DNA from 3 places in the Mesorhizobium sp. YR577 genome. Region 1 is predicted to be linked to each of the others. Evidence: riboswitches for the same ligand, from Rfam matches in the RefSeq annotation. Region 1 holds a riboswitch; each other region holds the start of a gene.
The links. Region 1 has a riboswitch for cobalamin ahead of BM413_RS16440 (DUF1636 family protein). Riboswitches for the same ligand answer to the same signal wherever they lie in the genome.
Positions count from the first base shown of each region.

Region 2: another riboswitch for cobalamin. It lies ahead of BM413_RS30155 (ribonucleoside-diphosphate reductase subunit alpha); the one in region 1 lies ahead of BM413_RS16440 (DUF1636 family protein).
Region 3: another riboswitch for cobalamin. It lies ahead of BM413_RS20445 (TonB-dependent receptor domain-containing protein); the one in region 1 lies ahead of BM413_RS16440 (DUF1636 family protein).

Region 1 covers NZ_FPBI01000010.1:183,047-193,446, reverse strand. The annotation lists gene nuoG (NADH-quinone oxidoreductase subunit NuoG) at 1-219, opposite strand, end outside; gene BM413_RS16485 (pentapeptide repeat-containing protein) at 219-536, opposite strand; gene BM413_RS16480 (NADH-ubiquinone dehydrogenase) at 556-1,269, opposite strand; gene nuoF (NADH-quinone oxidoreductase subunit NuoF) at 1,347-2,654, opposite strand; gene BM413_RS16470 (NADH-quinone oxidoreductase subunit E) at 2,665-3,912, opposite strand; gene BM413_RS16465 (NADH-quinone oxidoreductase subunit D) at 3,913-5,103, opposite strand; gene BM413_RS16460 (NADH-quinone oxidoreductase subunit C) at 5,104-5,706, opposite strand; gene BM413_RS16455 (NuoB/complex I 20 kDa subunit family protein) at 5,713-6,294, opposite strand; gene BM413_RS16450 (NADH-quinone oxidoreductase subunit A) at 6,285-6,650, opposite strand; gene BM413_RS16445 (winged helix-turn-helix domain-containing protein) at 6,997-8,196, shown strand; cobalamin riboswitch at 8,226-8,432, shown strand; gene BM413_RS16440 (DUF1636 family protein) at 8,470-8,895, shown strand; gene cobW (cobalamin biosynthesis protein CobW) at 8,892-9,929, shown strand; gene cobN (cobaltochelatase subunit CobN) at 9,946-10,400, shown strand, end outside.
Region 2 covers NZ_FPBI01000037.1:31,428-41,827, reverse strand. The annotation lists gene BM413_RS30175 (YVTN family beta-propeller repeat protein) at 1-43, opposite strand, end outside; gene BM413_RS30170 (hypothetical protein) at 44-295, opposite strand; gene BM413_RS30165 (histidine kinase) at 747-2,258, shown strand; gene BM413_RS30160 (response regulator transcription factor) at 2,255-2,920, shown strand; cobalamin riboswitch at 3,024-3,234, shown strand; partial or broken gene BM413_RS30155 (ribonucleoside-diphosphate reductase subunit alpha) at 3,408-6,138, shown strand; partial or broken gene BM413_RS30150 (ribonucleotide-diphosphate reductase subunit beta) at 6,340-7,460, shown strand; gene BM413_RS30145 (glycosyltransferase family 2 protein) at 7,812-8,570, opposite strand; gene BM413_RS30140 (hydroxymethylglutaryl-CoA reductase, degradative) at 8,936-10,210, opposite strand; gene BM413_RS30135 (helix-turn-helix domain-containing protein) at 10,336-10,400, opposite strand, start outside.
Region 3 covers NZ_FPBI01000014.1:68,000-78,399, forward strand. The annotation lists gene BM413_RS20430 (aromatic ring-hydroxylating oxygenase subunit alpha) at 1-995, shown strand, start outside; gene BM413_RS20435 (FAD-binding oxidoreductase) at 1,095-2,198, shown strand; gene BM413_RS20440 (hypothetical protein) at 2,202-2,450, shown strand; cobalamin riboswitch at 2,505-2,713, shown strand; gene BM413_RS20445 (TonB-dependent receptor domain-containing protein) at 2,908-4,776, shown strand; gene BM413_RS20450 (ABC transporter substrate-binding protein) at 4,830-5,657, shown strand; gene BM413_RS20455 (FecCD family ABC transporter permease) at 5,654-6,655, shown strand; gene BM413_RS20460 (ABC transporter ATP-binding protein) at 6,652-7,425, shown strand; gene BM413_RS20465 (DUF6925 family protein) at 7,446-8,480, shown strand; gene ugpC (ABC transporter ATP-binding protein) at 8,689-9,774, opposite strand; gene BM413_RS20475 (carbohydrate ABC transporter permease) at 9,790-10,400, opposite strand, start outside.

The DNA.
Region 1 (10,400 bases):
GCCGGGGCGCAGGTCGCGCACACCCATGGCACAGGATGCCGCCGGCTTGGGCGGTCCGCCCTTCACCTCGATCAGGCACATGCGGCAGTTGCCGGCAATCGAAAGACGCTCGTGGAAGCAGAAGCGCGGTACTTCCGCGCCTGCTTCTTCCGCCGCCTGCAGAAGCGTGTAGTGATCGGGAACTTCGATCTCTGTGCCGTCGACCTTGAGTTTAGCCATCACTTGCCCCCGGCGGCCTGCGCCGCTTCGTAGTCTTTCAGAAGTTGATCGACGGCGATGCCGTTGATCGTCATCCCGGCGATATTCGCTTTCTCGATCTTCACATTCGTCAGGTCGATGTCGGAGAAATACGCGTTCGACATGTTGGCGTCGACAATGCGCGAATTGCACAACAGCACGTCTACGAACGCCGTATTCGACAAATTCGTGTTGTGGAACTGCGTGTTGGACAGGTTCGTGTTGTCGAAGCGCGAGTTCGCCACCGTGGCGTCACGCACGTCGAGAACATCGCGTTTGTCGTGTATCTCCATCGCCATCGTCTCGGCCTTGCCCAACTCAGCTCTTCGCCTTGGCGTTGCGCGCCAATTTCTCTGCCTGGCCAATCCAGTCGTCACGTCCGATACGTCCCTTGAACGAAAGATAATCCTCAACCCAGCCGATCTCGGCGGCTTCCAATTTCGCGATCTGCCCGTAGGTCCAGATGCCGAGCCCGTTCAGAACCTGCTCGAGCTTCGGTCCGATGCCGGAAATCTGCTTCAGGTCGTCCGGTGTCTGCGGGCGCTCAAGCGCCTTGGGTTGCCGGGGTTCCGATTTCGCATTTGCATCAGCAGAAACGATGCCCGCGTCAGGCTTGGCCGTCTCCTTGACCTCGGCGACATCGCCAAGTTTTGCCGTCGTCTCGCTCAGCTCTTTGGCGATCGAGCGCGCGTCGGCGATCAGCGTCTTGGCAGTAGCGCGGGCCTTGGTCGCGGCCGGCTTTTCCTTGGGTGTGGGGGCTGCGGCCTCTTCGATTTCCTCGTCGGCCAGAGACCCCAAGAACTGCTGCGATGCCTGCATGGCGCCTGCCACAGTACCCATCCAGATGCCGAAAGCCTGGCTGGCAAGGCCGAACCCGAGTGCCGAAAACGCAGACGCGCCCGCCACCGGATGCGCCATCAGATTGATGGCGCCGGCAAACTCCTTCGGCAGCAACGCGTTGATTTCCTTGTTCATCTCTTCGAACTGTTTCACGTCAGGTATCAAGTGATCGGGTATGGAAAACATCGACATGGCTTGCTCCTAAGCCGGTTTCCGTTGGTCCCTGTCCTGCTCGTTTCCCTTTTGAACTTTAAGTCTGCGTCTTTTGTTTATTCGGCCGCCACCAGCGCCGGCTCGGCGCGATGGGCGTTGCGGGTGAACTCGTCGATGCGGCGCTCGATCTCCGGACGGAAATGCCGGATCAGGCCCTGGATCGGCCATGCGGCAGCGTCACCCAGCGCGCAGATCGTGTGGCCTTCCACCTGCTTGGTCACGTCGAGCAGCATGTCGATCTCACGCTTCTGCGCTTCACCGCGCACCAGACGCTCCATCACGCGCCACATCCAGCCCGTGCCCTCACGGCATGGCGTGCACTGGCCGCAACTTTCGTGCTTGTAGAAGTAGGACAGCCGCGCGATCGCCTTCACGACATCGGTCGACTTGTCCATGACGATGACAGCAGCCGTGCCGAGACCCGACTTCAGGTCGCGCAGCGCGTCGAAATCCATCGGCACGTCGATGATCTGCTCGGCCGGCACCAGCGGCACCGAAGCGCCGCCCGGAATGACCGCCAGGAGATTGTCCCAGCCGCCGCGAATGCCGCCGCAATGCTTTTCGATCAGCTCGCGGAACGGAATCGACATCGCCTCTTCGACGGTGCACGGGTTGTTGACGTGGCCGGAAATGCAGAAAAGCTTGGTGCCGACATTGTTCGGGCGGCCAAACGACGAGAACCATGCAGCACCGCGGCGCAGGATGGTCGGTGCGACCGCGATCGACTCGACATTGTTGACCGTCGTCGGGCAGCCATAGAGGCCGACATTGGCCGGGAACGGCGGCTTCAGGCGCGGCTGGCCCTTCTTGCCTTCCAGGCTTTCGAGCAGCGCAGTCTCTTCGCCGCAGATATAGGCGCCGGCGCCGTGATGGACGTAGATGTCGAAATCGTAGCCGTTCTTGTTGCCCTTGCCGATCAGCCCGGCGTCATAGGCCTCGTCGACCGCACGCTGCAGCGCCTCGCGCTCGCGGATGAATTCGCCGCGCACATAGATGTAGGCCGCGATCGCGCCCATGGCGAAACCGGCGATCAGGCAGCCCTCGACCAGCGTATGCGGGTCGTGGCGCAGGATTTCGCGGTCCTTGCAGGTGCCCGGCTCGGACTCGTCGGCATTGACCACCAGATAGGATGGCCGGCCATCAGTGCTCTGCTTGGGCATGAACGACCATTTCAGGCCGGTCGGGAAGCCAGCGCCGCCACGACCACGAAGGCCTGAAGCCTTCATTTCGTTGACGATCCAGTCGCGGCCCTTGGCGATGAGACCTGCGGTGTTGTCCCAAGCGCCGCGCGACATCGCGCCCTTCAACGACTTGTCGAAGCGGCCGTAGATATTGGTAAAGATACGGTCTTTGTCCTGAAGCATTTTTCGTCCCTCAGACCGGCTTCTTGCCGAAGACGCGGATATATTCGGCGACACCACCCTTGGCGAGAGCCTTGGCCTGCTTGACCCAATCCTCGCGCTCGATGCGGCCGTGGAAGCTCAGATAGCCGTCGACCCACTCGCGCTCGGCCTTCTTCCACGAAGCGACCTGCGCGAAGGTGTAGATGCCGAGCGAATGCAGGATGCCCTCAATCTTCGGGCCGACGCCCGAAATCAACTTGAGATCATCGACTGCCGCAGGCTTTTCGATGCCGGCAGGCCGATCCTTGTGGTCGAGCGATGGCTTGGCCGCCTTCTTGGTGGCAGGCTTTGAAAGTTCGGGCGACTTGAAAGCGGAAGCCGGCTCGGCTTTCGCAGTAGCGCCCTTGCGCTGCTTGGAAACGCCTTCGACTGAGGCCGCAGTCTTGTTCGCAGCAGCCTTGTCGAGAGCGGGTGCCGCAACACTCGCCTGCTCCTCGGCCTTCGCACTTGCCTTGACCGGCGACGGCGACTTTACCGTGCCGTTGGTCTCGGCGGCGGCAGTCTTCGGCTTGGCAGCCTGCGACGGGGGAACGGTCGCGCCTGCATCAGCGGGCCCTGTCTTGGCTTCCGCCTTTGCTTCCTTGTCGCGCGTGGATTTCAGGACCGTCTTTTCATCCTGAAGCGAGGTCAGGCCAGTCTGTGGACCGGAATAAATGCGGTCGATCTGCGGGCCGGGCGTCACCGAAGCACCCTTGCCGGCATCGAACAGGTCGATGATCTCGGCAAGCCGCTCCGGCGTCAGGTCCTCATAGGTATCCTTGAACACCATGATCATCGGTGCGTTGACGCAGGCGCCGAGGCACTCGACCTCTTCCCACGACAGCGTGCCGGAGTCATTGAGATGGAACTGGTCGTGATGGATTTTCGAGCGGCAGACATCCATCAGCGCTTCCGAACCGCGCAGCATGCAGGGCGTGGTGCCGCAAACCTGGATATGGGCACGCGTGCCGACCGGCTTGAGCTGGAACTGCGTGTAGAAGGTCGCGACCTCCAGCACACGGATCAGCGGCATCTCAAGCGTCTCGGCGATATGCTCGATCGCGGCGCGCGTGACCCAGCCTTCCTGCTCCTGCGCAAGCATCAGCAGCGGAATAACGGCCGACTGTTCGCGGCCCTTGGGGTACTTCTTGATCCAGTTCTTCGCCTGCGCGGCAAGAGCGCGATTGAACGCGAATGACGCGGGCTGGACTGAAGCTTCTGCGAGACGGCGAACGGACATTTAGCGATCGACCTCACCAAACACGATGTCGAGGGAGCCGAGAACGGCGGTGACGTCGGCCAGCATGTGGCCGCGGCAGAGGAAATCCATCGCCTGGAGATGCGCGAAACCGGGCGCACGCAGCTTGCAGCGATAGGGCTTGTTGGTGCCGTCTGAGACGAGATAGACGCCGAACTCGCCCTTGGGCGCTTCGACGGCCGCATAAACCTCGCCGGCCGGCACGTGGTAGCCTTCGGTGTAGAGCTTGAAGTGATGGATCAGCGCTTCCATCGACCGCTTCATGGCGTCGCGCTTGGGCGGAACCACCTTGCCGTCGAGATTGGAGACCGGTCCGGCGCCTTCCTTGCCGAGCAGAAGATCGACGCACTGGCGCATGATCTTGGCCGACTGGCGCATTTCTTCCATGCGCAGCAGATAGCGGTCGTAGCAATCGCCGTTCTTGCCGATCGGAATGTCGAATTCCAGTTCGGAATAGCATTCGTATGGCTGCGACTTGCGCAGGTCCCAGGCAGCGCCCGAACCGCGCACCATGACGCCCGAAAAACCCCAGGCCCAGGCGTCTTCCAGCGAAACCACGCCGATATCGACGTTGCGCTGCTTGAAGATGCGGTTGCCGGTAAGCAGGTCGTCGAGGTTCTTCACCGTCTGCAGGAACGGGTCGATCCACTTGCCAATGTCCTCGACCAGCTTCTGCGGCAGGTCCTGATGGACGCCGCCCGGACGGAAATAGGCCGCATGCATGCGCGCGCCGCAGGCACGCTCATAAAACACCATGAGCTTTTCGCGTTCCTCGAAACCCCAGAGCGGCGGCGTCAGCGCGCCGACGTCCATCGCTTGCGTGGTGATGTTGAGCAGGTGGTTGAGGATGCGGCCGATCTCGGAATAGAGCACGCGAATGAGCTGGCCGCGCTTGGGCACTTCGATGCCGAGCAGGCGCTCGACCGCCAGCGCAAAAGCATGCTCCTGGTTCATCGGCGCGACATAGTCGAGCCGGTCGAAATAAGGGATCGCCTGCAGATAGGTCTTGTGCTCGATCAGCTTCTCGGTGCCACGATGCAGCAGGCCGATATGCGGATCGACGCGGTCGACGACTTCACCGTCGAGTTCCAGCACGAGGCGCAAAACGCCGTGCGCGGCCGGATGCTGCGGGCCAAAGTTGATGTTGAAATTGCGAACGGAGGTTTCAGCCATTTACTGCTTCGCCTTTTCATCGCCCGGCAGGACGTAGTCCGTCCCTTCCCATGGCGACAGGAAGTCAAAATTGCGAAATTCCTGTTTAAGCTCGACAGGCTCGTAGACGACCCGCTTGGCTTCGTCGTCGTAGCGAACCTCGACGAACCCCGTCAGCGGAAAATCCTTGCGCAGCGGATGGCCTTCGAAGCCATAATCGGTCAGCAGGCGGCGCAGATCCGGGTGGCCGGAAAACAGGATGCCGTAGAGATCGTAGGCTTCGCGCTCGAACCAGTCCGCGCCGGGATAGACGCCCGTCAGCGAAGGAACCGGCGTATCCTCGTCGGTCATCACCTTGAGGCGGATGCGCAGGTTCTGGCGCGGCGACAGAAGATGATAGACGACGTCGAAACGCTTCAGACGCGCCGGGTAATCGGCACCGCAAACGTCGATCATCGAGATGAACTGGCACTGCACGTCGTTGCGCAGGAAGCTGGCGACGCTGACGATATCGCCGGCTTCGAGAGAAAGCGTCAACTCGCCATAAGCGATGACAGCTTCACCGATCTTTCCGTCCAGCTTTTCGGCCAGATAGGCCGCAAGGTCCTTGAGGGCTTCACTCATCGAAAATCACCGTTCGATCGTGCCGGTGCGGCGAATCTTCTTCTGGAGGAGAAGAATGCCGTAGAGCAGCGCTTCCGCGGTCGGCGGGCAGCCGGGTACATAGATGTCCACCGGCACCACGCGGTCGCAACCGCGCACGACCGAATAGGAATAGTGGTAATAGCCGCCGCCATTGGCGCAGGAGCCCATGGAAATGACGTAACGCGGCTCGGGCATCTGGTCGTAGACCTTGCGCAGCGCGGGAGCCATCTTGTTGGTCAGCGTGCCGGCAACGATCATCACGTCCGACTGGCGCGGAGAAGCGCGCGGCGCGATGCCGAAGCGCTCGGCGTCGTAGCGCGGCATGGAGATGTGCATCATCTCGACGGCGCAGCAGGCGAGACCGAAGGTCATCCACATCAGCGAGCCGGTGCGCGCCCAGGTGATCAGCGCCTCCGACGAGGTGACGATGAAGCCCTTGTCGGAAAGCTCGTTGTTGATGTCCATCACGAACGGATCATCGGCGCCGATCGGCTTGCCGGTGTTCGGATCGAGAATGCCCTTGGGCTTGGCAGCGACCATTGTGGGAGACATGTCGTTCAATCCCATTCCAGCGCTCCTTTTTTCCATTCGTAGATGAAGCCGATGGTGAGCACCGCCAGGAAGACCATCATCGACCAGAAGCCGAGCATGCCGATCTTGCCGAAGGAAACCGCCCACGGAAACAGGAAGGCCACTTCAAGGTCGAAGATGATGAAGAGAATGGAAACCAGATAAAAGCGGATGTCGAACTTCATGCGCGCATCGTCGAACGAATTGAAGCCGCACTCATAGGCCGACAGCTTTTCCGGATCCGGATTTCGGTAGGCCACGAGGAAGGGCGCTGCGATCAGCGCCAGCCCGACCACGAGGGCCACGCCGATGAAAATGACGATGGGAAGATATGAACTTAAGAGCGCGCTCATGCTCCGACTTTCCGTTGGTGGCCGATCGGCCTGAATTATAGCATTGAGTCGAACCGCCAGACCGCGACAGATTGCCTACGAAGGCCGCGGCGAGAAACTATGCTGCAACGCGGCGAGGGTTAGCGCAGGCAATCGGGGGACGCAAGTCAAACCTTGGCGAAAGCATGGCTACGCCAATCGCTTTTCCGCGATTTGCGTTGCACAAGGCGCATTTGATTTCCTTACCTTTTTACTCCACTTTTTATCCTGACACAATTCCCGTCGCAGGCCTGCTAGGCTGAACTCCACATTTCGATTCCAGTTGACGCAAAGACACCCGCCTCATGCATATCCGGACGGCCGAAGAATGAAGGAAACGATCCCGCTTGCCATGGCGCGACGCATCGCGCTCGCCGCCCAGGGTTTTGCCGATCCACGACCGACAGGGACCATCGACCGGCGACATCTCAACAAGGTGCTTTCGCGCATAGGCTTGCTGCAGATCGATTCCGTCAGTGCGGTGGTGCGGGCGCATTACATGCCGCTGTTCTCGCGGCTTGGCCCCTACCCGCGCGCGTTACTCGACAACGCTGCCACATCACGAAAACGTGCGCTCTTTGAATACTGGGCGCATGAGGCATCATTCCTTCCGGTCGAAACCTATCCGCTGATGCGCTGGCGCATGGAGCGCGCAGGCCGCCACGAGGAAATGTACACCGGGCTGGCGAAATGGGCGCGGGAGAATGAAGGCCTGATCGATGAGATTTATCAGGAAGTCCGCAACCGAGGCCCGATCGCGGCTTCCGACATCGATGGCGCCAAGGGCTCGGGCGGCTGGTGGGGCTGGAGCGACGAGAAACACGCTTTCGAATGGCTGTTCTGGGCCGGGCGGATCACAACATCTTCGCGCCGTGGCTTCGAGCGTCTTTATGACCTGCCCGAGCGCGTCCTGCCCGCCTCCATATATAATGCGCCCATTCCGTCGGCTCCCGACGCGCATCGCGACTTGCTGCGCATTTCGGCTCGCGCGCTCGGCATCGCCACCTACAGCGACCTGCGCGACTATTTCCGCCTTTCGCCCGCCGACATGAAGGGCCGCATCGAGGAGCTCGTCGAATCGGGCGAGCTTCTGCCCATCAGGGTCAAAGGCTGGACCCATCAGGCCTGGCTTCATGCCGGTGCCCGCATCCCCCGCAAGGTCGAGGCCCGCGCCCTCCTCGCCCCCTTCGACCCGCTGGTCTGGGAACGCGCCCGCACGGAGCGCCTGTTCAATTTCCGCTACCGCATCGAGATCTACACGCCCGCCGAAAAGCGGCAGTATGGCTATTATGTCCTGCCCTTCCTGCTCGGCGACGCGATTGTGGCGCGCATCGATGTGAAGGCGGACCGACCGGGCCGTGTCCTGCGCGTGCTCGCTGCCTATGCCGAACCGGGCGCGCCGGACCACACTGCCGCAGCTCTCATCGAAGAACTGCGCCTGATGATGTCCTGGCTCGAACTCGATCGCATCGAGATATCGCCCGCCGGAGACCTCGCCCCGGCGTTGGCCGACATAATCGCGTCGTAACCACGCGTTGACAGCGCAAGGCACCACCGCCTAAATTCGCCCGCGACGGTCCCCTCTCCGCAAAGGGAGGGGCTAAGAGGGAATGCGGTGCCGGGCGAACATGCCCAAGTCCGCAGCTGTCCCCGCAACTGTAAGCGGATAGCCGAAGGCCGACAGCCACTGGGATTTTTCCCGGGAAGGCGGCATGAAGCGACGACCCGCGAGCCAGGAGACCTGCCGTCAGACGAAAAATCCGACCGCCTGGCGGGTGTCCCGGGCAAGGAGCATGATTCTGTGAAAGCCGACGGCAATCCTATCCAACTGGTCGAGGACGCCCATGATTTGGGTGCGCCCGGCGTAACGATTCTCGTCTGCTCCTCCTGTCGCGACGAAACCGGCTCGGATGCCCGGCCCCGCGCCGGCGAGCATCTAGCCCAAGGTGCGATTCGCGCCGCAGCGCCCGAGAACATCGCCGTCAGGCAGGTCGAATGCCTCGGCAACTGCAAGCGTCGTCTGAGCGCTGCCCTGCTGCGCGACGGCTCGTGGAGCTACGTCTTCGGCGACCTCACGACCGAAAGCGGACCCGACCTGATCACCGGCGCAAAGCTTTTCGCGACCTCGACCGACGGCATCCTGCCGTGGCGCGGCCGCCCCGACAGCCTCAAGCGCGGCCTCGTCGCGCGCATCCCTCCCCTCGATCTCCTGAAGGACAATTCATGACCGCTTCCGCCGCCCGCGTTCCCTGCACCGTCGTCACCGGCTTTCTCGGCGCCGGAAAGACTACGCTGATCCGCCACATCCTCGAAAACGCCAATGGCCGCCGGCTGGCCCTGATCGTCAACGAATTCGGCGATATCGGCATCGATGGCGAAATCCTCAAAGGCTGCGGCGTGGATGCCTGCCCGGAGGAAAACATCGTCGAACTGGCCAATGGCTGCCTGTGCTGCACCGTCGCCGACGATTTCGTGCCGGCGCTGGACCAGATCCTGGCGCTGGAGCCAAAGGTTGATCACATCATCATCGAGACCTCCGGCCTGGCGCTGCCCAAGCCGCTGGTGCAGGCCTTCCAATGGCCGAGCGTGAAGAGCCGCGTGACCGTCGATGGCGTCGTCGCCGTGGTGGACGGCCCGGCACTGGCCGCTGGCAAGGTCGCATCCGACCTCGATGCTCTGCAGGCGCAGCGCCAGGAAGACGATTCGCTCGATCATGACGATCCGGTCGAGGAAGTGTTCGAGGATCAGGTAGCCTGCGCCGATCTTATTATTCTGTCGAAGAGCGATCTGCTCGACGCCGCCGGCAGCGCCCGCGCCAACGCGATCATCAGCGAGCATCTGTCGCGTGCCGTGAAAATTGTCCCGACCGCGCAGGGCAAGGTCGATCCCTCGGTGCTGCTCGGCCTCGGTTTGGCCGTCGAGGACGACATCGAGAACCGCAAGACCCATCATGACGACGAACTCGACCACGAGCACGACGATTTTGACTCCTTCATCATCGAGCTTCCGGCGATCTCCGATCCCGACGCGCTGGCCAAGCGCGTGGCGACAGCTGCCGAACAAGAAAACGTGCTGCGCGTGAAGGGCTTTGTCGATGTCGGCGGCAAGCCGATGCGGCTTCTGGTCCAGGCCGTCGGCCCACGCGTCAACCACTATTACGACCGCGCCTGGACGGCTGCCGACGACCGCCGCTCGCGTCTCGTCGTCATCGGCCTGAAGGGGCTGAATCGCGCCGCGATCGAGCGCATACTGGTTAGCTGACCAACAGCGTGCCGCCATGCACATACTGACCACGACATCCGCCTCGCTCGACGATCTGGTCGAGCCGGTCGATCTGCGGCAAGCGCCGGCGGATATTGTGGCGCTGTCCTTCACCGACAGCGATCTGGCCGGGCTGGCTGCAGCATGGAAACAGGAAGCCGAAACGCTGCCCTCGATGCGATTGGCCGCCCTTCGCGACCTGCGCCACCCGATGTCGGTCGATCTGTGGATCGATCACACCGCCAGCCGGGCCAAGGTCATTCTGGTGCGCATCCTCGGCGGCTATGATTGGTGGCGCTATGGTTGCGACCGGCTCGCCGCAATGTGCCGCGAGAAGAATATCCATCTGGCGCTGCTTCCCGGCGAAAGCCACGACGAAGACCTCCGGCTGATCGAATGCTCGACCCTGCCGCGCGATCAACTCGACGGGCTGCTCGCCTATTTCCGTGAGGGCGGACCTGAGAATATGCG
Region 2 (10,400 bases), on a different contig from region 1:
CTGCAGCCAAGGTCGCGGCCAGCAATGCCAATCGTCTTCCCATTCAAAACTCCTCCCGACTGATTGTTTGAAGATCAGAATGCCGTGATCCTGCGTGGTATCGACCGGTCGACAGCAGTTTCTGTGCTGAAATGTCGGCAAGCAGATAATGATTGCCCCTGGCGACGGTGTCGTTGAACAGAGCAACGGCATCCACATCCGGCTCGGCCTTGGATTGCTGCGCCGCCGCGCTGCCGAGAGAAATGCAGAACAGCGCGCTTAAGGACGCGAGGATATCAGGCACGAAGTCTTTCATGAGACATGTATCACTCTTCGCGCTGCGGCAAAAAATGACCGAACTCAACGCGCTAAGGAGGTGCCCAATTTGTCAATTCCGCACTTGCCGGGTGTCCGGAATTTGACGGTTAGGGGCCGCCTTCCGGACACCGCGCACAAGATCAAAGTGCGTCGCCTGCTTCCAAGCACTCTCACGTTACGGAGACCAGCCTGTGCTGGCTATGGCAGTTGTTCTCGATTTGATTGCCAAAAGTGCCCGAGACGGTTTCCTGTCTTGCACGTATGCTGCGGTTGGAATCCGGCCATGTCCGGGAAGGAAGAGTGAGGGAAATCGGGGATCGCCTGTAATCGCCTTGCTGGAGGAAAGCCACCTGTGCAAGGTTTGATGCAGTTCGACGGCCAGAACGAACCCGCGTTACGCGCCAATTCTGGGAAGTTTGGAGAATTCCGATCGAATGATAGGGTAAGCGATGGCCGACAGCACTTTTGAGCAGGCAGCGGATCGGATAACCCACGGTGGCGTAACGGACGGGTGGTCATACCGCCCGTGGCAGAGGCTATCGATCCGCTGGCAGATACTTTCAGCCATCATTCTCGTAAGTCTCGTAGCAGCGATCACCGCTGCCATTCTCATCGTTTACAACGCCAAGCGGGCAACCGAGGTTGAGGTGGCAGCGGCCCTGGAACTCGCGGAACGTCTGGTGCGCGAGGTTCTCGAACATCCGCAAGGCGCAGACTCAGAGGTCTTGCAGCTTGCGGATATTCCGTTGCGGATAGGCAATCTGCGTCACGTGCGAATACTTGTAACCAATGCCGACGGCGGCCGGGCCGCACTTCTGCCGATGGCAGCCAGCAACGCAGTCGTCGGCGATCAAGTCGCCGTGCCGCGGTGGTTTACGTCGATTGTCCGCGTCGAGGACGTTCGCCGCGAGATGCAGGTCGTTTCCGGCGGCCGTCACATCGGCTCGGTTATCATTGTCGGGCACGCATCGGACGAGATCGGCGAAGTCTGGCAGGACACCCGGTCTCTCGGTCTTGTAGCGCTCGTACTCGGCCTGATCGTGTTGGGGATACTCTACCTTGCGCTTGGGCGCGTGCTTCACCCACTGACAAATCTGGCGAATGGCCTGCGTGAACTCGAGAAGGGGCAGTTTCGACATCGCCTCTCGCGCCCAAACGTGCAGGAACTGGCTGATATTACCGATCGTTTCAACGCGCTCGCCAATCGGCTCGGTGCCGCGAAGGTCGACAATGAGCACCTGAATCATCAGCTGGTTACGGTCCAGGACGATGAGCGCCGGCAGGTCGCCACCGAGCTCCACGACGAACTGGGCCCTTGCCTGTTCGGCATCAAAGCCAACGTCGCTTCCCTGGAACGCCTCGCAGGAAGCCTGCCGGACAATGTGGCGGGGCAGGTGAGGGAACGTACGGCGACGATCGATGAGATTGCCGACAAGATTCAGACCATGAACCGCAGCCTTCTCAACAAGCTCCGCCCTATGGCACTCAATCATCTTCCGCTTGCCGAAGTGATTGCCGGTTTGCTGGCCGAGTTCCAACGGCATGGACCGACGCCGAAGATCTCCCTTGCCGTCGGCCGCCTTGCCGACAGATATGATGATCCGGTCAACATCACGATCCACCGATGCATTCAAGAGGGAATCACCAATGTCCTTCGGCATGCTGAAGCACGGAGCATAGACGTCGCATTGGGCGAGCAGCCGGCCACCAGTCAAGAGAGCGAGCATCCGGGGCATCGCACTGTGCTGCAACTTTCGATCAAGGATGATGGGCGCGGCTTTGCGCCGGGAACGGCCCGTGGTCTCGGGTTGACCGGTATGGAAGAGCGCGTGCGTGCACTTGTCGGAAATTTTTCGATCACGAACCAACCCGGTGCTGGAACCCGTCTCGAAATTTCCATCCCGCTCAATCAGCAGCAATCCACACGCGGCCAGAACGGTACTCGGGTAGGACAGCCATGACGCAGGTTCTCATCATCGATGATCATCCGATTGTGTTGCAGGGATGCCGGCGCATTCTGCAGGATGCGGGAGTTCACGAGATGTTGGAGGCCGACAGTGTCGTTGCCGGCTACCGCCTTTACCGACGCAAGCACCCGGATGTCGTCGTCATTGACCTCGCCCTGCAGGGCGGCGGGCTTGGCGGCCTCGATCTGATCAGACGCATGCGACTTCACGACACCCGCACGCCAATTCTTGTCTTCAGCATGCATAGCGACCCCGTCATCGTGAGCCGTGCACTAAAGGCTGGCGCTACCGGATATGTATTGAAGGATGCCGGTCCTCGCGACTTTCTTGAAGCATTTGAGTCAGTGCGCGCCAGAAAACCCTATCTTGGTCATCAAATGGCTCTGCAGGTGGCGCTCATCGGAACGCCGGGGCGCAGCCGCGGCTTGCTCGCAGAGGCAACGCCACGAGAGTTGCAGACGCTTGCCCTGCTGGCAGAAGGCAAGCCTTACGCGGAAATCGCCGATGATCTCGGCGTCAGCTATAAAACGGTTGTGAATATGAGTTCACAGCTCAAAATCAAGCTCGGCGCTCGCAATCTTCCCGAGTTGATTCGTATGGCTGTTCAATACGTCTCTTCGTCTTCCGACCGTCCGGTGGCCAGCTCTCTGCGATAACTGGCCAATCCATTCCAATGCATGTGTTCCGGCCATAGGTGATCGTGTCGAATTTATCCGTGCTATCCGAATACAAGCTGTTGACGTCTACTGTGTCGTTGGCACAGTATGTAGATATCGTGGTTCTTTCGAGTCTGTTCGGGCTTGAGAGCTAAGAGGGAAGCCGGTGCGCGATATCGCAATGCCGGCGCTGCCCCCGCAACTGTAAGCAGTGAGCTTAAGTCGAGTAACGCCACTGGCGCCAAGGCGCTGGGAAGGCCGACGGAAGCGACGACCTGCGAGCCACGAGACCTGCCGCGATAGATTTTGAACGTCCACGGGCGGGGTGTCCCGGTGGTGCGCTTGCTTCGTGCGGCTTGCGTCGCACGGTCTATCGGAATGCGTCCGCAGTTATCCCCGTCTTGCAACACTACGGGGATTTAAGATGCCGGCGACTTCGACAGTTCAGACCAACGGGACCGACAGGGTTCCATCCACTTTCACCGAGATGGGAGATCGGCAGACCGAGCCCGGTTATCGCGTCATTCGCCGCAACGGCGCGGTGACGCCGTTCGACGCCTCCAAGATCACCGTTGCGCTGACCAAGGCGTTTCTCGCCGTCGAAGGTTCGGTCGCGGCAGGCTCGCGGCGCGTCCACGATGTCGTGGAAGAACTGGCGTCGCACGTCGTGTATGCGCTGACGCGGCGCGCCGATGCTGGCCGCACCTTTCATATCGAGGAAATTCAGGATCAGGTCGAACTGGCGCTGATGCGAAGCGAGCACCACAGGATAGCGCGCGCCTATGTACTCTATCGCGAGGAGCGGGCGCGTGAGCGGGCGCTTGCGAAGGCAGCTACGACCGAGATTGCCGCACCTTCGCTGAAGGTGAGGGCCGATGACGGCAGCCTTGTTCCGTTCGACAAGGCGCGGCTTGCCCGCATCGTCGAGGAAGCCTGTGAAGGGCTGGATGCGGTTTCGTCCGATCTGATCCTCGGCGAGACGGGGCGCAATCTCTATGATGGCATCACGCTGGACGAGCTTTCGCTTGCGCCGATCCTGGCCGCGCGCACGCTGTCGAGACCGAACCGAATTATGCGCTGGTCAGCGCGCGTCTGCTGCTCGACCGGTTGCGGCGTGAGGCGCTGACCTTCGTCACGGGTCGGACCGAGCAGGCGACGCAAAGCCAGATGGGTGAACGCTACGCTTCCTATTTCCCGGAGTACATTGCGACCGGCATCAAGGCTGAGCTGATCGATCCGGAACTCGGCCGCTTCGATCTCGCTCGTCTTGGTTCTGCACTGAAGCCCGAACGCGACCTGCAATTCCAGTATCTTGGCCTCCAGACGCTCTATGACCGCTATTTCCTGCACACCAAAGGCAAGCGGTTCGAACTGCCGCAGGCTTTCTTCATGCGCGTCGCGATGGGATTGGCCTCACGCGAGATCGACCGCGAGGCCCGCGCGATCGAATTCTACAACCTTCTGTCGTCCTTCGATTTCATGGCCTCGACGCCGACGCTGTTCAACTCCGGCACGCTGCGGCCGCAGCTTTCCTCCTGCTTCCTGACCACCGTTGCGGACGATCTCGACGGCATTTTCAAGGCGGTGAAGGACAATGCGCTGCTGGCCAAATATTGCGGCGGTCTCGGCAATGACTGGGCCCCGGTGCGCGGGCTCGGCGCGCATATCAAGGGCACCAATGGTGAAAGCCAGGGCGTGGTGCCGTTCCTCAAGGTGGTGAACGACACGGCGATTGCCGTCAACCAGGGCGGCAAGCGCAAGGGTGCGGTCTGCGCCTATCTCGAGACGTGCATGTCGACATCGAGGAGTTTTTGGACCTGCGCAAGAACACCGGCGACGACCGCCGCCGCACGCATGACATGAACACCGCCAACTGGGTGCCGGACCTGTTCATGCAGCGCGTTGAGACTGATGGCGAGTGGACGCTGTTTTCGCCCGACGAGACGCCGGATCTGCACGATTTCTACGGCTCGGCTTTCAAGACGGCCTATGAGGTTTATGAAGCGAAGGCTGCTGCCGGCGGCATCAAGGTATTCAGAAAGGTCCGCGCGCTCGATCTCTGGCGCAAGATGCTGACCATGCTGTTCGAGACCGGGCATCCATGGATCACGTTCAAGGACCCTTGCAATATCCGCTCGCCGCCGGGCCATATCGGCGTCGTGCATTCGTCCAATCTCTGCACAGAGATCACACTCAATACGCCGAAGGACGAGGTCGCGGTCTGCAATCTCGGCTCCGTCAATCTGATCAATCATCTGACTGTGAGTGGCCTCGACCTCGACCGGTTGGCGCGCACGGTAAAGACCGTCATGCGCATGCTCGACAATGTCATCGACATCAATTTCTACACGATCCCCGAGGCGCGCCGTTCGAACCTGCAGCATCGGCCCGTCGGGCTTGGGCTGATGGGCTTTCACGATGCGCTGCAGGCGCTGAAGATCGCCTACGCTTCCGACGAGGCCGTGGCATTCGCCGATATCAGCATGGAAGCGGTCAGCTACAACGCGATCTCGGCGTCCTGCGATCTTGCCGCCGAGCGCGGTCGCTATCCGAGTTTTGCCGGTTCGCTGTGGTCGAAGGGCGTTCTGCCGATCGATTCCATCGACCTTCTGGCGCAGGCGCGTGGTGGCAAGGTCGATATGGACCCGTTCACTGACGCTCGACTGGGAGAGCCTGCGCAAGCGCGTGAAGAAAAACGGCATGCGCAATTCCAACACTATGGCGATCGCGCCGACGGCGACGATCTCCAACATCTGCGGCGTGTCGCAGTCGATCGTGCCGGCCTACCAGAACCTGTTCGTCAAATCGAACATGTCCGGCGATTTTACCGTGGTGAATGCAGCACTTATGCATGACCTGAAGGCGAGGGGGCTGTGGGACGAGGTGATGGTTTCCGATCTCAAATATTTCGACGGCTCGGTCGGGCAGATCGACCAGGCGCAGTCGCTCAACCTCTACATTGCCAATCCCAGCGGCAAGAAGCTCGACGCGCTCTACCGTTGGCCTGGAACAAGGGGTTGAAGACTACCTACTACCTGCGTTCGCGCTCGGCCTTGCATGTCGAGAAATCGACGCTGAAGGGCACCAACGGCAAGCTCAACGCGGTCTCCGCGGTCTCCGCGGTCAGCGTGGCTGCGGCACCCATCGTCGTCAATGCCGACGCCGCATGGGGCAAGGCCTGTGCCATCGACGATCCCGAATTTGAAGCGTGCCAGTAGGCTAAAGCTGATCGCGTAGCCCGACGCCGCCCCTCATCCGACCCTTCGGGCCACCTTCTCCCCGTGAACGGGGAGAAGGAAGAAAAGCGGCAAGGTTGCTGCCAGGCATCCTCTCCCCGTCACTATACGGGGAGAGGATGCCGGCAGGCAGGTGAGGGGCAGCGCCGGCCATGCAGAATAATCGTTGAGGAGAACAACAAAATGCTCGACTGGTCCGAATCAAAAACCACATCCGCTGTCTCGCTTCTCGCCGGCAATGCGCCTCTCACTGATGCTACCGGCCTCGGCGAGATCGAGCGTGGCGGCAGCCGCGTGCGCGTCGACGACAAGCGGATGATCAATGCGCGTGCGGACGTCAATCAACTTCTGCCGCTGAAGTATCGCTGGGCCTGAGAAAAATACCTCAACGGCTGCAACAATCACTGGATGCCGACCGAGTTTCCATGCAGGCAGATATTGCCCTGTGGAAATCGAAGGACGGGCTGACCGACGACGAGCGGCGCATGATCAAGCGCAATCTCGGCTTCTTCGCCGCTTCAGAGTCGCTGGTGGCCAACAACATTGTGCTGGCGATCTATCGGCACCTGACCAACCCGGAATGCCGGCAATATCTGCTGCGTCAGGCTTTCGAGGAAGCGATCCACACCCACACCTTCCAGTACATCGTGGAAAGTCTCAGCCTCGATGAGGGTGATCTGTTCAACATGTACCGCGAAGTGCCGTCGATCACCGACAAGGCGGCGTGGGCGCTGAAACACACGCAGAATATCGACGATCCCGATTTCCGCACCGGCACGCCGGAAGCGGACCGCGACTTCCTGCGCGACCTCGTGGCCTTCTACGTCATCTTCGAGGGCATGTGGTTCTATACGGGCTTTGCGCAGATCCTGTCGCTCAGCCGCCGCAACAAGATAGTCGGCATCGCCGAACAGTATCAGTACATATTGCGCGACGAGAGCATCCACCTGAATTTCGGCATCGACGTCATCAATCAGATCAAGATCGAGAACCCCGATCTGTGGAGCAACGCATTCCAGGATGAGGTACGCGGTATGATCCGCGATGCGGCGGAACTGGAAGCCGCCTATGGCCGCGATACGATGCCGCGCGGCTTCCTCGGCCTCAATGCAGCGCTGTGCGAAACCTACATGCATTTCATCGCCAACTGCCGCTGCGCCCAGCTTGGCCTTCAACCGGTCTTTGCGGAGGTGGAAAATCCGTTTCCTTGGATGTGCGAGGCGATGGATTTGAAGAAGGAAAAGAACTTCTTCGAGACCCGCGTCATCGAATACCAGAACGGCGGAGCACCGGCTTGGGATTGAGTACGGAGCACATCCCCGCGGCGGCGAGCATGACACGCTCGCCGCAACCCGAGGGCGTTTTCCTGTCATGGCTTCTGGCGCAGCCGATCGGTGCCGATCTGGCTGCTACAGCGGACATAGAGATCAGTCGCCTCGGCCGTTGGCAAGTGGCCATCAAATCAGCGATGTTCGGCTACAGTCGAGGAAGACGCGGACTAACGAGACGGCCTGAACAATTGGATCGCAAACGACGCATTCACGTCCATCCTCTCAGATACCAAACATGATTTCAGTTGGGCTGCCAGCGCAACGAACTCCGCCGCTAGAGAGGCACGGAAGCGGAAAGAGGCGGCGTAAAAGACCGGTCTCCGACTATTTCCAGACACCAAAATGATCTTGCATGTAACGGATGCAGCGAGCATTCGCTTCGGTCCGGCCTGCGCCGTCTATCGTCGCTTCGACCAAGGCATCCAATTCGTTGGCATCGGTCCAGCCGGGTTGTTCCAGACCGGCCGGGAGCCAAATACCGATGCTTTTGGCTGCCAAAAGGCCGGACAACCAATAATCGTCTACCGCCCAGAGTATGCTGGGAATGCCGAAGGCTGATTCATCGAAGAAATGCGGACGAACCACGGCACCGCCGAAGCCCGTCAGCACGTCCGCATATCCCGCGCGGGAGACAACGACACGTCCAGGGCGTGGGCCAGGCGTGTTCGTCAACATGGATGCAAGGCCGTGCTTGAAGCGCGCAAAACGATGGTCAAATTTGCTCTTGTCTCGGACAGCCCTTGGCAGGAGCGAGCGTTTAAGGCCGAGGCGTAAGTCCTTGCCGAAAAGCGCGACGCATTCATCGGGCCTCTCGCTCTGGGCGTCAAAGAGTGTTGCGGCCCAATCATGACGATAGAGACGATCGTCGTCGCAGAAGAGTAGCTGCGCATCGCGGCCACGCAGAGAATGGGCCGCAAAAAGCACTTTGGTGGCGGGTCCGAGGTCGTCGTCGGATCGTACAATGGTTACGCCGGCGGGAACATCGGGCAGTTCGCCTCCATAGTCTGGGAAACGACGGTAACGTCTCGGCACGTAAAGGCGGATTTCGTCAATCTGTCCGGTCTGGCTGACCAGGCTTTTCAAGGTGGCTCCAACTGCTTCAAACCGTGGCGGGATTGTCGTAAGCGAGATGACGCGCAAAGATTTGCTCGGAATTGGTGGAGGGGGTTCCTCGTGCCTTGTGCGCAGGCAGTAGTCAAGGCCCGCTCGCCGCCAGTCAATAGGGCGCCTGTCCATTTCAGCAGTGTGGGGAAGTGTTCATCCCGCCGGGCTCATAACTCGGAGAGCGTCGATAGCAGCCAGTTCAGGAATCGCGAACGCTTAGCGCCAGTGAACAATTCACTGACAATCCGCAGGAAAAGTCAGTCATCCCGCATGCCGTGAAGGGGTCACACCACGACCCGGACCGGCAAAACGGGGTTGTAAAAAGTATGTCCTGTGTGGGCCAATTAGCGGCTGGCTTGCCTAAGCTCTGCAAGAACAGCTTGCGCCTTGTCTAGCCGAACGTGCCCTTGGTCCTTCAGGCGGGACACAACTTCCTCGATTTCGTCGCCGTCAGCTCCAGCAGCGACGGCGATGTTACGGGCGTGAAGCGACATGTGGCCCTTCTGTATCCCTTCAGCGGCCAAGGCGCGAAGGGCACCGGTGTTCTGGGCAAGCCCGACGGCAACAATGATCTCGGCAAGTTCCTGAGCGCCTTTGACGCCCAGCAGTTTTACGGCCGCTTGCGCAACCGGATGGGTCTTGGTGGCACCGCCGACCAATCCTACGGCCATGGGTACTTCCAATGTGCCAACGAGGTTGCCGGCATCATCCTTCTCGTAATGGGATAGCGACGTGTAGCGACCTCCCGCTGCAGCATGGCAATGCGCGCCGGCTTCTACAGCGCGCGTGTCATTGCCGGTCGCAAGCACGACAGCGGTGATCCCGTTCATGATCCCCTTGTTGTGCGTCGCTGCGCGATAGGGATCCGCCGCGGCAAAAGCATAGGCATCGATGATGCCGTCCACGACATCCGATCCGCCAAGAGCCTGGGAGTCGTAAGTGGCGCGGACCCGTGCAAGCCGCCGGTCTGCCTTGTTGGACAGAATACGTAGGCGAACACGCGCGCCGGTAATCTGCTCGACAAGCGGCGCGAGGGCCTCCGCCATGGTGTTGACGGCGTTTGCTCCCATGGCGTCGCGAACATCGACGATCAGGTGCAAAACGACATAGGTCTTGCCGGCCGCCTCGACGATACGCACTTCAATGTCTTTCGCGCCGCCTCTGAGCTTCACCAACAGAGGGTCTTGTTCGTTGGCGAGATCGAGAAGATCCTGCCGCCTCTCATAGAGCCTAAGACGGGCGGCCTGAGGATCTTTCGCCCCGACGACCTGAATCTGCGAGATCATGATGGGCTTATCGCTTGACGTGCGGAATCCTCCGTGGATACGCGCAACGGAGGCCATGTTGCTTGCCGCCGCAACGACGGAAGGTTCTTCGGTTGCCATCGGGATCAGGTAGTCACGACTGTTGATGGTGAAATTGGCCGCAACGCCGAGCGGTATCGGCAAGGTTCCAACGACGTTCTCGATCATGCGGTCGGCGATCGCCAGCATTTTCCCGTCCGTTGCGGCCAAGCTTGCGAGATCGCCTTCGGACAAGCCGCTGCGTTCGACTATGGTCTTGAAGCGCTCCGGCGGCGTGAGCTTGTAGAACCCCGGAATGCGGCTGTTGACGGACATGAAAACGAGTCTCCCACGATGGATTTTGTCGAAACCTAAGTGGGTCTCCGTCCCGAGGACAATGTGCGGGGCCTACAGTCGGGCCACGCTTCCTTGTGGCTTCATCACAGGGGTAACGCGCCAAATCAGGTGGCCTGTCCGAGGATATGAAGGCGTAGCGCAATATGGACTTCCAACGTTCTCGAAGGAT
Region 3 (10,400 bases), on a different contig from region 1:
GCCGCCATCGCGGCTCGCGCGTCTGCACCGCCGAAAAGGGCACCACGGCCAAGCTCGTCTGCCCCTATCACCAGTGGACCTATGAGCTCGACGGCCGCCTGCTGTTTGCGCGCCAGATGGCCGAAGGCTTCGACAAGAACCAGTTCGGCCTCAAGCCTGTCGCCTGCGAAAGCGTCGGCGGCTACATCTTCATCTGCCTCGCCAAGGAGCCGGCGGATTTCGCGCCGATGCGCGCGATGGTCGAGCCCTATCTCCTGCCGCATCGCCTGCGCGAAGCAAAAGTCGCTTTCGAAAGTACCATCATCGAGAAGGGCAACTGGAAGCTGGTCTGGGAAAACAACCGCGAGTGCTATCACTGCGCGGCGAACCATCCCGAACTTTGTAAGACCTTCCCGGAAGCTCCGACAGTCACCGGCGTCAACGGTGCCGAAAGCGACCCGGAAATGCTTGCTCATTGGGCGAAGTGCGAGGCTGTCGGCCTGCCGAGCAAGTTCCGCATTGATGCCGGTGGCCAATACCGCGCCACGCGTGCGCCGCTGCTGCGCGACGCCGTCAGCTACACCATGTCCGGCAAGCGCGCGGTGAAGAAGAACCTGTCGGATACAGTAACAGCCGACAAGATCGGCGCGCTGCTGCTCTATCACTATCCGACGACGTGGAACCACGTGCTCGGCGACCATGCCGTAACCTTCCGCGTGCTGCCGATCTCGGCCACCGAAACGGCAGTCACCACCAAATGGCTGGTCCACAAGGATGCGGTCGAAGGCGTCGACTACGATCTTGCCGAACTCACCCATGTCTGGACCGAGACCAACGACCAGGACCGCCGGATCGTCGAGGAAAATGCCTTCGGCATCAAGTCGCCGGCCTACGAGCCCGGACCTTACTCGGAAGAGCATGAGGGCGGCGTGATGCAGTTCGTCGAATGGTACTGCAACTTCATCGAACCGCGCCTGACCGAGGGCGAAAAGCCGGCGCTGCGCAGCGTGGCCTAAAACCATGAGCCCGAACCGTAGGACCGCGTTAGCGAAAAGTGGCTGCCGGTTTTCGGACAAGCTCATGGTCAATCAAACGGAACTAAGCGGATGAACGCGATGACGGAACTTTCCCTTTATCGGCATCTGGACGAGATGGTGCCGTGGAACGACCGGCTGCAGGTGCTGGAATGCATCGGCGTGATCGACGAGGCGTCGGAGGTGAAGACCTTCATCTTCCGCTCGGACAACCAGACCTGGTTCCGCTACCAGCCGGGGCAGTTCGTCACGCTGGAACTGCCGCTGGAAGACGGCCCGCTGATGCGCACCTACACGCTGTCGTCCAGCCCGTCGCGGCCGTTCTCCATCGCGGTCACGGTCAAGGCGCAGGCCGGCAGCGTCGGCACACGCTGGATGTTCGACAATCTGGTGCCCGGCGTCCACATCAAGGCCTACGGCCCGGCCGGCGATTTCTCCCATCACAACCATCCGTCGGCCAAATACCTGTTCGTCTCCGCCGGTTCCGGCGTCACGCCGATGATGTCGATGCTGCGCTGGCTGAACGATTGCGCGCCATGGACCGACATCGCCTTCGTCAACTGCGCGCGCCGCCCGGAAGAGATCATCTTCCGCAAGGAGCTCGAATTGCTCGGCAGCCGCATGCCCGGCCTGTCGCTCGGCTTCCTCATCGAGGAGCGCTCGAACCGCGAGGTCTGGAGCGGTCACATGGGCCGCATCGACGCCGTGCGCCTGCCGCTGCTCGCCCCCGATTTCCGCGACCGCGAAGTCTTCTGCTGCGGTCCAGACCCGTTCATGCGCGCGGTGCGCCAGATGCTCGAGGCTGCCGGCTTCGACATGGCGCATTATCATCAGGAAAGCTTTGGCGCGCCTCCGGTCGAAGTCGTTCCGGCGCCGTTCTCCGACGCCTCCACGCCCGCGCCCGATAGCGCGCCTGTCGAGCAGATCACCCCGATCCGCTTTGCGCTGTCGGATATCGATGCCGACTGCGTCTCCGGCCAGACCGTGCTGCAGACGGCCCGCGCTTCCGGCGTGCGCATATCAGCCGCATGCGAGTTCGGCCTGTGCGGCACCTGCAAGATCAAGAAGGTCTCGGGCGAGGTCGAGATGAGCCACAATGGCGGCATTCTCGACCACGAGATCGAGGACGGCTTTATCCTCGCCTGTTGTTCGAAGCCGCTCGGTGCGCTGACGGTCGAGGCCTGACCCATGGGTTCGCATTGGCAATCGGGCGCGATCGAGCGTTCCGCCGGCTCGGCTGCGTCTGTCGAAGACCTAGCCCTGTCGTGCCCGGAAGAGATCTTCCTGTCCTGGCTGCTATGGCTGCCGCAAGGCAGCGACATACGCACTGCCGCCGCCCGCGAAGTGGCGCGGCTCGATCGCCGCGCGCCGCTGCCCGATGACCTGCGGCGTCTGCGCGCACTTCTGATCACTGCCGCCGAGGGCGCGGCCTCATAGCATCTGATCTGCACAACCGGCCAAACCCGGTTGACGCTCGCCGGACGCACAGCTACCAGTGGAATCGGAATTGGTTCCGCTTCACGGCGGATGAAAAGGGAACACGGTGAGATCGACAGATCGAAGCCGAGACTGCCCCCGCAACTGTAGCCGGCGAGCTTTCTTTCAACCAGGCCACTAAAAGCGCTTCAGCGCGATTGGGAAGGCGAAAGACAAGCATAGACCCGGAAGTCAGGAGACCTGCCTTTTCCGGTCACCCATGCTTGAACACGGGGTGTGTTCAGGCGCGGTCGCCCGTGGCGGTGACATTTGAAAAAGTGTTGCCGCATGCCGGGGTTGGCCGAGGGTTCGATGTCGTCGTTTCATAGTCTGCCTGTCGATCATTTTCCTGTCTGCGGTTTGTCATCAAACCTTCGGGCGCGCTTTGCCGCCCGCCAAAAGCCTATCGGGGGCAGACATGCAGAAATCGACCATTTTGGCTGGCGCATTGGCGCTGGCTTTCACGAACAATGCCGGCGCGCAGGAGCTGGATGACGGCGCCGCGGACGTAATCAAACTCGACACGGTCGTCGTCACAACGCCGCTGCGGCGCGAGACCACGCTGGCGCGCTCGACCTCGTCGGTGACGGTCATCGACCGCAGGGAGATCGAGCAGTCGGCAGCACCCGACCTGCCGTCGCTGCTGAAGTCCTATACCGGCGTTTCGATCATTTCCTATGGCGGGCAGGGGGCGTCGGCCAATGTCTATCTGCGCGGCATGTCGGCCACCCAAACGCTGGTGTTGATCAACGGCGTGCGGGCAAGCTCGGCCACCAGCGGCACGACCTCCATCTTCAACATCCCGCTGGCTTCGATCGAAAGCATCGAGGTCGCCAAGGGCGCGCATTCGCCCCAGTACGGTGCCGACGCCATGGGCGGTGTCGTCAACATCATCACCAAACAGGGCGGAGCCTGCGCCGACGGCGGCAATGCCTGTACCACGCTCACCACCGGCGTTACCCATCCTTGGGGCGGCTATGTCTCCGGCACCGTCCAGGGCCGCAGCGAAAGCGGCGTGAACTACGCGTTCAGCGGCAGCCTGCTCGGCACGCGCGGCTATGACTTCACCACGCCGCTCGCCTGGGGTCACGAGCCGGACGATGACGGCTTCCTGCAAGGCTCGGCCAATCTTTCGCTGTCGAAGGAATTTGATTGGGGACGGCTCTATGCCGATGGTCTTTTCGCGCGCGGCCGCAGCCAGTACGACGCGACGTTCCCATCCGCAAACGAAGTCGACACCACGACCTTTGCCGGAAAAGTGGGCGCGCATGTTTTGCATTCCGACAGCTGGTCGTCGACGGTAGAACTCAGCTCCGGCCTCGATTACTCGACCAATTTCCGCGACGACGTGCCGGGTGGCGACAGCCAGTTCGACACGCAGCGCTACGGCATCTTCGCCTCGACCGAAAAACGCTTCGAGACCGGCAAGGCCAGCCACATCCTGACGGGCGGCGTCGAAGCCTATCGCGAGCAGGTCGATTCGACCGTCGACTTCGCCGTCGATTCGCGCGACCTGGCCGCACTTTTCAGCCAGTATTCGCTGGAGTACGAGGCGCTCCGCGTCGACACGGGCATCCGCTATGATCACAGCAGCCAGTTCGGCAGCGCCACCACCTACAATGTCGGCGCGAGCTACGAAGTGCTGCCCGATCTCGTGCTGCGCTCGTCCTACGCCACCGGCTTCCGCGCGCCGACCTTCAACGATCTCTATTATCCCGGCTATTCCAACCCGGATTTGAAGCCTGAAAAGTCGCGCTCCTACGAGGTCGGGCTGAACTGGCAGGCGACGGCTGGCACCAGCCTCGACCTCGCCTTTTACCAGACCTTCCTGACCGACGCGATCGCTTCCAACCCGCCGACCTACCTCCCGTTCAACGTCGCCAGCGCCCGCATAACCGGTTTCGAGGCGACGCTGGCGCACCGCTTCAGCGACGAATGGAGCGGCAAGGCCACGGTCGACATCCGCGAGCCGCTCAACCAGGACAATGGCAAGTACATTCCCTATCGCGACCGCTTCAAGGCAACGGCCGAACTCACTTACAGCCCGACCGAAGAGCTCGACCTGACGGCGAAAGTTCTCTACGGCGCGGCTCGCTATGCCAATGCCGCCAACACCGTCGAACTGCCGGACTACGTGACCGTGGACTTTTCGGCGCTCTACGCCCTCGATGCGCAGTCGCAGTTCAAATTCTCGGTCGAGAATATGTTCGACGAGGAATACGCCACCGTCACCGACTACCGCGCGCCGGGGCGCACTTTCAATCTGAGCTTTACGCGAACGTTCTGAACGGTGAGGTTCTGCATCGGGCCTCTATTGGGGCCCGGTGCCCGGAGAAAAGCATGAAACGAATCATGGCGATCTTGATGGTCTCGGTTCTCAACGCCTCTGCGGCTCTCGCCGCCGAGGCTCCGCATCGCGTCGTCTCGATGAATGTCTGCACCGACCAGCTCGCCATGCTGATCGCCGGCGAGGGCCAGCTTTATTCGGTCTCCTATCTCGCCGGCGACAGGAATGCGTCGGTGCTTGCCGATCAGGCCGGCGGCTATGTGGTCAACCATGGGCTGGCCGAGGAAGTCTTTCTCATGCAGCCGGACCTGATCATCGCAGGCACCTTCACGACGCGCACGACCGTCGAGCTTCTGCGGCGGCTCGGCTTTCGCGTCGAGGAATTTGCGCCGGCAAATTCCCTTGACGACATCCGCGAACACATTTCGCGCATGGGCACGCTTCTGGGACGGCAGGAAAAGGCGTCTGCGCTTCTGGCCGAGATCGATGACGCGTTAGCGAAGCTCCGCGCGCAGCCGCCCTCCGGCAAGACTGTCGCTACCTACTACGCCAACAGCTACACCTCCGGCTCCGGCACGCTGGTCGATGCGCTGATCGGCATCTCCGGCCTCGAAAACATCGCCGCACAGCTCGGCCTCACCGGCACGTCGAAACTGCCACTGGAGCTGCTGGTGCTCGCCAGTCCCGATCTCGTCATCTCCAGCGAGGGCGATTATCCAGGCCCAGCACTGGCCGAGGAGGGCTATGTCCACCCAGCCTTCAAGGCGCTGACAGCGGGCAAAAAGGCGGTCAACATTCCCTCGAAATATTCCATCTGCGGCGCGCCCTTCACACTTGAGGTCGCCCAGATTTTGCAGGACGCGGCGGGGGCGGCCAAATGAGCGAGACCGCCCGCTACCGCCTGCTGCTCATCGTGCTTGGCGCAGCCATGTTCGTCCTGTTCCTGCTGTCGCTCACCGTCGGCCCGGCCGCACTTGGTTTTAGCGAAAGCATCGCCGCACTGTTCTCATCGAAGGCCGGCGCCATCGCCCTCATCATGCAGGAAATCCGCCTGCCGCGCGCCATTCTCGGCCTGATGATCGGCGCGACGCTCGGCTTGTCTGGTGCAGCACTGCAAGGCTATCTGCGCAATCCGCTGGCAGAGCCGGGATTGATCGGCGTCAGCGCCACCGCCTCGCTCGGCGCGGTCATCGCCATCTATACCGGCTTCTCCGCCGTCTTCCCGCTTGGCCTGCCGCTGGCAGCGCTTGCCGGAGCCGTGCTCGCGGTGCTGATCGTGCAGGCCATGGCCGGCATGAAGGGCGGCGCGCTCACCATCATCCTCGCCGGCGTCGCCGTTTCGAGCTTCGCCGGCGCCATGACCTCGCTGGCGCTCAATCTGTCGCCGAACCCGTTTGCCGCACTCGAAATCATGTTCTGGATGCTCGGCTCGCTCACGGACCGCTCCATGACCCATGTCTGGCTCGCCGCACCTTTCATGATCGTCGGCTGGGTCATGCTCGCCTCGCTCGGGCGGGCGCTCGACACGCTGACGCTCGGCAATGACGCCGCCGCCAGCATGGGCGTCGATATGCGCCGCGTGCAGTTCCTGGCAGTGTTCGGCACCGCCGCGTCTGTGGGGGCCGCAACCGCTGTTGCCGGCGCCATCGGCTTCGTCGGCCTCGTCGTGCCGCATATATTGCGTCCGCTGGTCGGCTCGCGCCCGTCGCGGCTGCTGCCGGCCAGCGCGCTCGGCGGTGCCTGCGTTCTGCTCGCCGCCGACATTCTGGTCCGCATCATCGCGCCGGGAAAGGACCTCAAGCTCGGCGTCCTGACGGCCATCGTCGGTGCGCCGTTCTTCCTCTGGCTCGTCTACCGCACGCGGAGGAACCTGCTGTGACCCTCCTTGCCATCGATCAACTTCATGCTTCGCTCGGCGGCAAGCCGGTACTGCACGGGCTTTCGCTTGCCGTTCAGGAAGGCGAGTTCGTCGGGCTGATCGGCCCGAATGGTGCCGGCAAATCGACGCTGCTGCGGGCGGCCCTCGGCCTCATCCCCTCGACCGGAAAGATTGCGATTGCCGGCAAGGATGCAGCCTTCATGCCGGCGAAGGAGCGCGCGCATCACCTCGCCTATCTGCCGCAGGAGCGCGAGATCGGCTGGCCGGTTTCGGTCGAAATGCTGGTTTCGCTCGGCCGCGCGCCGCATCGCCCTGCCTTCGCCGGGTTGGATGCGGAGGACACGGCAAAGATCGAGGAAGCCATGCGCCGCATGGAGGTCGACGCCTTCCGCCACCGTCCGGCGACCGACCTTTCCGGTGGCGAGAAAGCGCGGGTGCTGATTGCCCGCGCGCTCGCGCAGGATGCGCCGCTGCTGCTGGCCGACGAGCCGACCGCCGGCCTCGACCCTTCGCACCAGATCACGCTGATGCGCCTGTTTGCGGAGCTTGCCTTGGAGGGGCGGGGCGTCGTCGCATCGTTGCACGATCTTGGCCTTGCGGCGCGCTGGTGCACGCGGCTCGTCCTCATCGACAAGGGCCGCATCGTTGCCGACGGAGCGCCGCGCGCGGTGCTGACGGCCGCGCGCCTGCGCTCGGTCTATGGCGTGGAGGCTTATCTCGGCGAGGCGCAGGGCGGAATGCTGGTCATGCCGCTGGACATCGCCGGCTGACGGACTTGGGAGGGCGAAACATGGAAACGCTGCAAAATCTCATTCGCGATCATCTCCGCGACTGGCAGACGGGCTGGAGCATGGGCACCTTCGGCGCAATCGCCGAGTTCCATCAGGACCGCGACGAGACGCCGGTCATCGATGATGGTTTCACGCTGTCGCGCGCGACCCGGCGCGGCGCGATCCATATCGACCGCAAGCGGCTGGATGAAGTGGTGCCGGTCGCTTATGAAACCGTCAGCCCGCGCGCCCATCGCTGGAGCCAGGCGGTCGCATTGTGCCTGCCGGAAGCGCTGGCGCGTCGTGAGGCCCGTTCCGTCCTGACAGAGCTTGGTCCCGACGACGACGCCATTCGCGGCATAGACCACACCGGCATCCTGTTCGACATGGGTCTGTCGCTCCCGCAATGCGATTTCTGCATCCGCACCAGCGATCCGAAGCTGCTGACAGTGCTGCGCGCCAATCTCGGCCATTCGCTGTTCGAGCACGACAATGCCGCCATGCCGGCCATTCTTTCCGCCCACCCGCACCGCGTCGCGCTGACCCATATCGGCCGCGTCGAGGTGTTCCAGAAGATTGGCGGCCCCGACACCGGCGGCGTCTCGCCCCCCGGTCCGCACACGCATCTGCTGCCGAAGCTGTTGCGAACCGGTCGCACCCATTCCGCCAACACGCCGATCCCGGAAGGGCTGATGCCGCTCGGTTCGCTTCACCCCGGCAATCCGGTCATCGGTGCCATGGGCGAAGACATCGAATTCGATGCTGGGCTGCATCGGCATTTCCAGGATCTTTATTCCGCCTATGGCGACCCCAATCTGGTGATGCTGAAGCGGACCGTTCTCGGCGCGCTGCAACGTGGCGGCGACCCGGAAGGTTTTGTCATTCCCGATGGCCGCTTCGAGCGCGGCGTCGTGCGCCTGGCGCTGCGCCAGCAGGCGCGGCTGGCCGAGCATCAGCAGGATTCCGAACTGGCACACCGGCTTACGATATGGCGCAGGGTGCATGACCAGCGCAGCGACGCCGAACTGGAGGACGATGATTCACCGGGGCATTGAAAGAAGAAGCAAGGATAAATTCCGGCAAGTGCAGCGCTGCCCCTCACCCTTACCCTCTCCCCGTGAAAAACGGGGAGAGGGGGGTCATCGACGTAGCGGCCAACCTTGTTCTGCCCATCAATAGGGAAAGAAGAACGAAGCTCCACGCTGACGCCCCCCTCTCCCCGTCCTTACGGGGAGAGGGTAAGGGTGAGGGGCAGCGCAACCCTCAAATCCGCTTCCCGTCCTGATCGAACAGAAACGCCCGCGTCCCGTCGAGGCCGAAGCGCGCGCCGTCGCCGGCGTTGAAGCTGCGGGCATCGCGGCTTTCCACGGTGATCGTGCCACCCTCGGGCAGTTGCGCATGCGCGTAGGTGACGCCGCCGAGACGCTCGACCAGCGTGACCTTGCCGGAAAGCGCGCTGGCTGCCCCGTCTGCCACCACGAAATGCTCGGGCCTTATGCCGAGGCTGACCGCCGTTCCAAGCTTAGGCGGCGCGCCGCGCGTCGCGACCGCCATGCCCGTCAGCCCAAGCTTCGGCGCCGCTACCATCGCCTTGCCGCCTTCCACGCCGACGACCGTCACCGGCACGAAGTTCATGCGCGGCGAGCCGATGAAGCCGGCGACGAAACTGTTGTCGGGGTTTTCGTAAAGCTCCAGCGGCGCGCCGACCTGCTCGATGCGGCCTGCGCGCAGCACGACGATGCGGCTTGCCAGCGTCATCGCCTCGACCTGGTCGTGGGTGACGTAGATCATCGTCGTGCCGAGTTCCTGATGCAGCCGCGCGATTTCGATACGCATCTGCACGCGCAATTCGGCATCGAGGTTGGACAGCGGCTCGTCGAACAGGAACACGCCAGGCTGGCGCACGATGGCCCGCCCGATCGCCACGCGCTGGCGCTGGCCGCCGGAAAGCTCGCGCGGCTTGCGTTGCAGATAGGGTTCGAGATGCAGGATCTTGGCGGCTTCCGCCACCTTGCGGTCGATCTCTTCCTTCGGCCGCTTCGCCATCTCCAGCGGAAAGCCCATATTGGTCGCCACTGTCATATGCGGGTAGAGCGCATAGGTCTGGAACACCATGGCGATGCCGCGCTTGGCCGGGTCTTCGCCGGTCACGTCGCGTCCGCCGATCTCGATGCGCCCGTCCGAGGTGGTTTCGAGCCCGGCGATCATGCGCAGCAGCGTGGACTTGCCGCAGCCGGACGGCCCGACGAAGACGACGAATTCGCCATCCTTGACGTCGAGATCGACGCCGCCGATCACCTCGGTTTCGCCGAAGCGCTTCTTCACTTTCTGGAGCGACAGGCCCGCCATGACTATACCTTCAAACTATTTGACCGCGCCGTCGGTCAGGCCGGAAACGAACCAGCGGCCGACAAGGGCGAAGAGGGCGACGACCGGAATGATCGCGGCTGTGGCGCCGGCAAGCAGCAGGCCCCAGTCGATCTGATACTGGCCGATGATGCCGGCAAAGCCGACGGGAATGGTACGCCGCGCGTCCGACACGATCAGCACCGAGGCGAACAGATATTCGGTCCACGACGAGATGAAGGCAAAGATCGCCACGCTGGCGATGCCGGGCGCGATCAGCGGCATCAGGATGCGCACGAGAATGGTGGTCGTCGGCGCACCGTCGACCACTGCTGCTTCCTCGATCTCGCGCGGGATGGTGGCAAGGAAGGAGCGCATCATCCAGATCGAGAAGGGCAGGGCGAAGGCGACATTGACGATGACCAGCGCCACCGGGCTGTCGATCAGCCCGACCTTGGCGAACAGGCCGTAAAGTGGGATCAGCACGACGACGCCGGGGAAGGCATAGGCGAGCAGGATCGTGCGGTAGAGCGCATTGCGGCCGGGAAATTCCATGCGGAAAAAGGCATAGGCCGCTGGCAGAGCCAGCAGCACCGTGAACGCCGTCGAGAACGAGGCGACGATGAGGC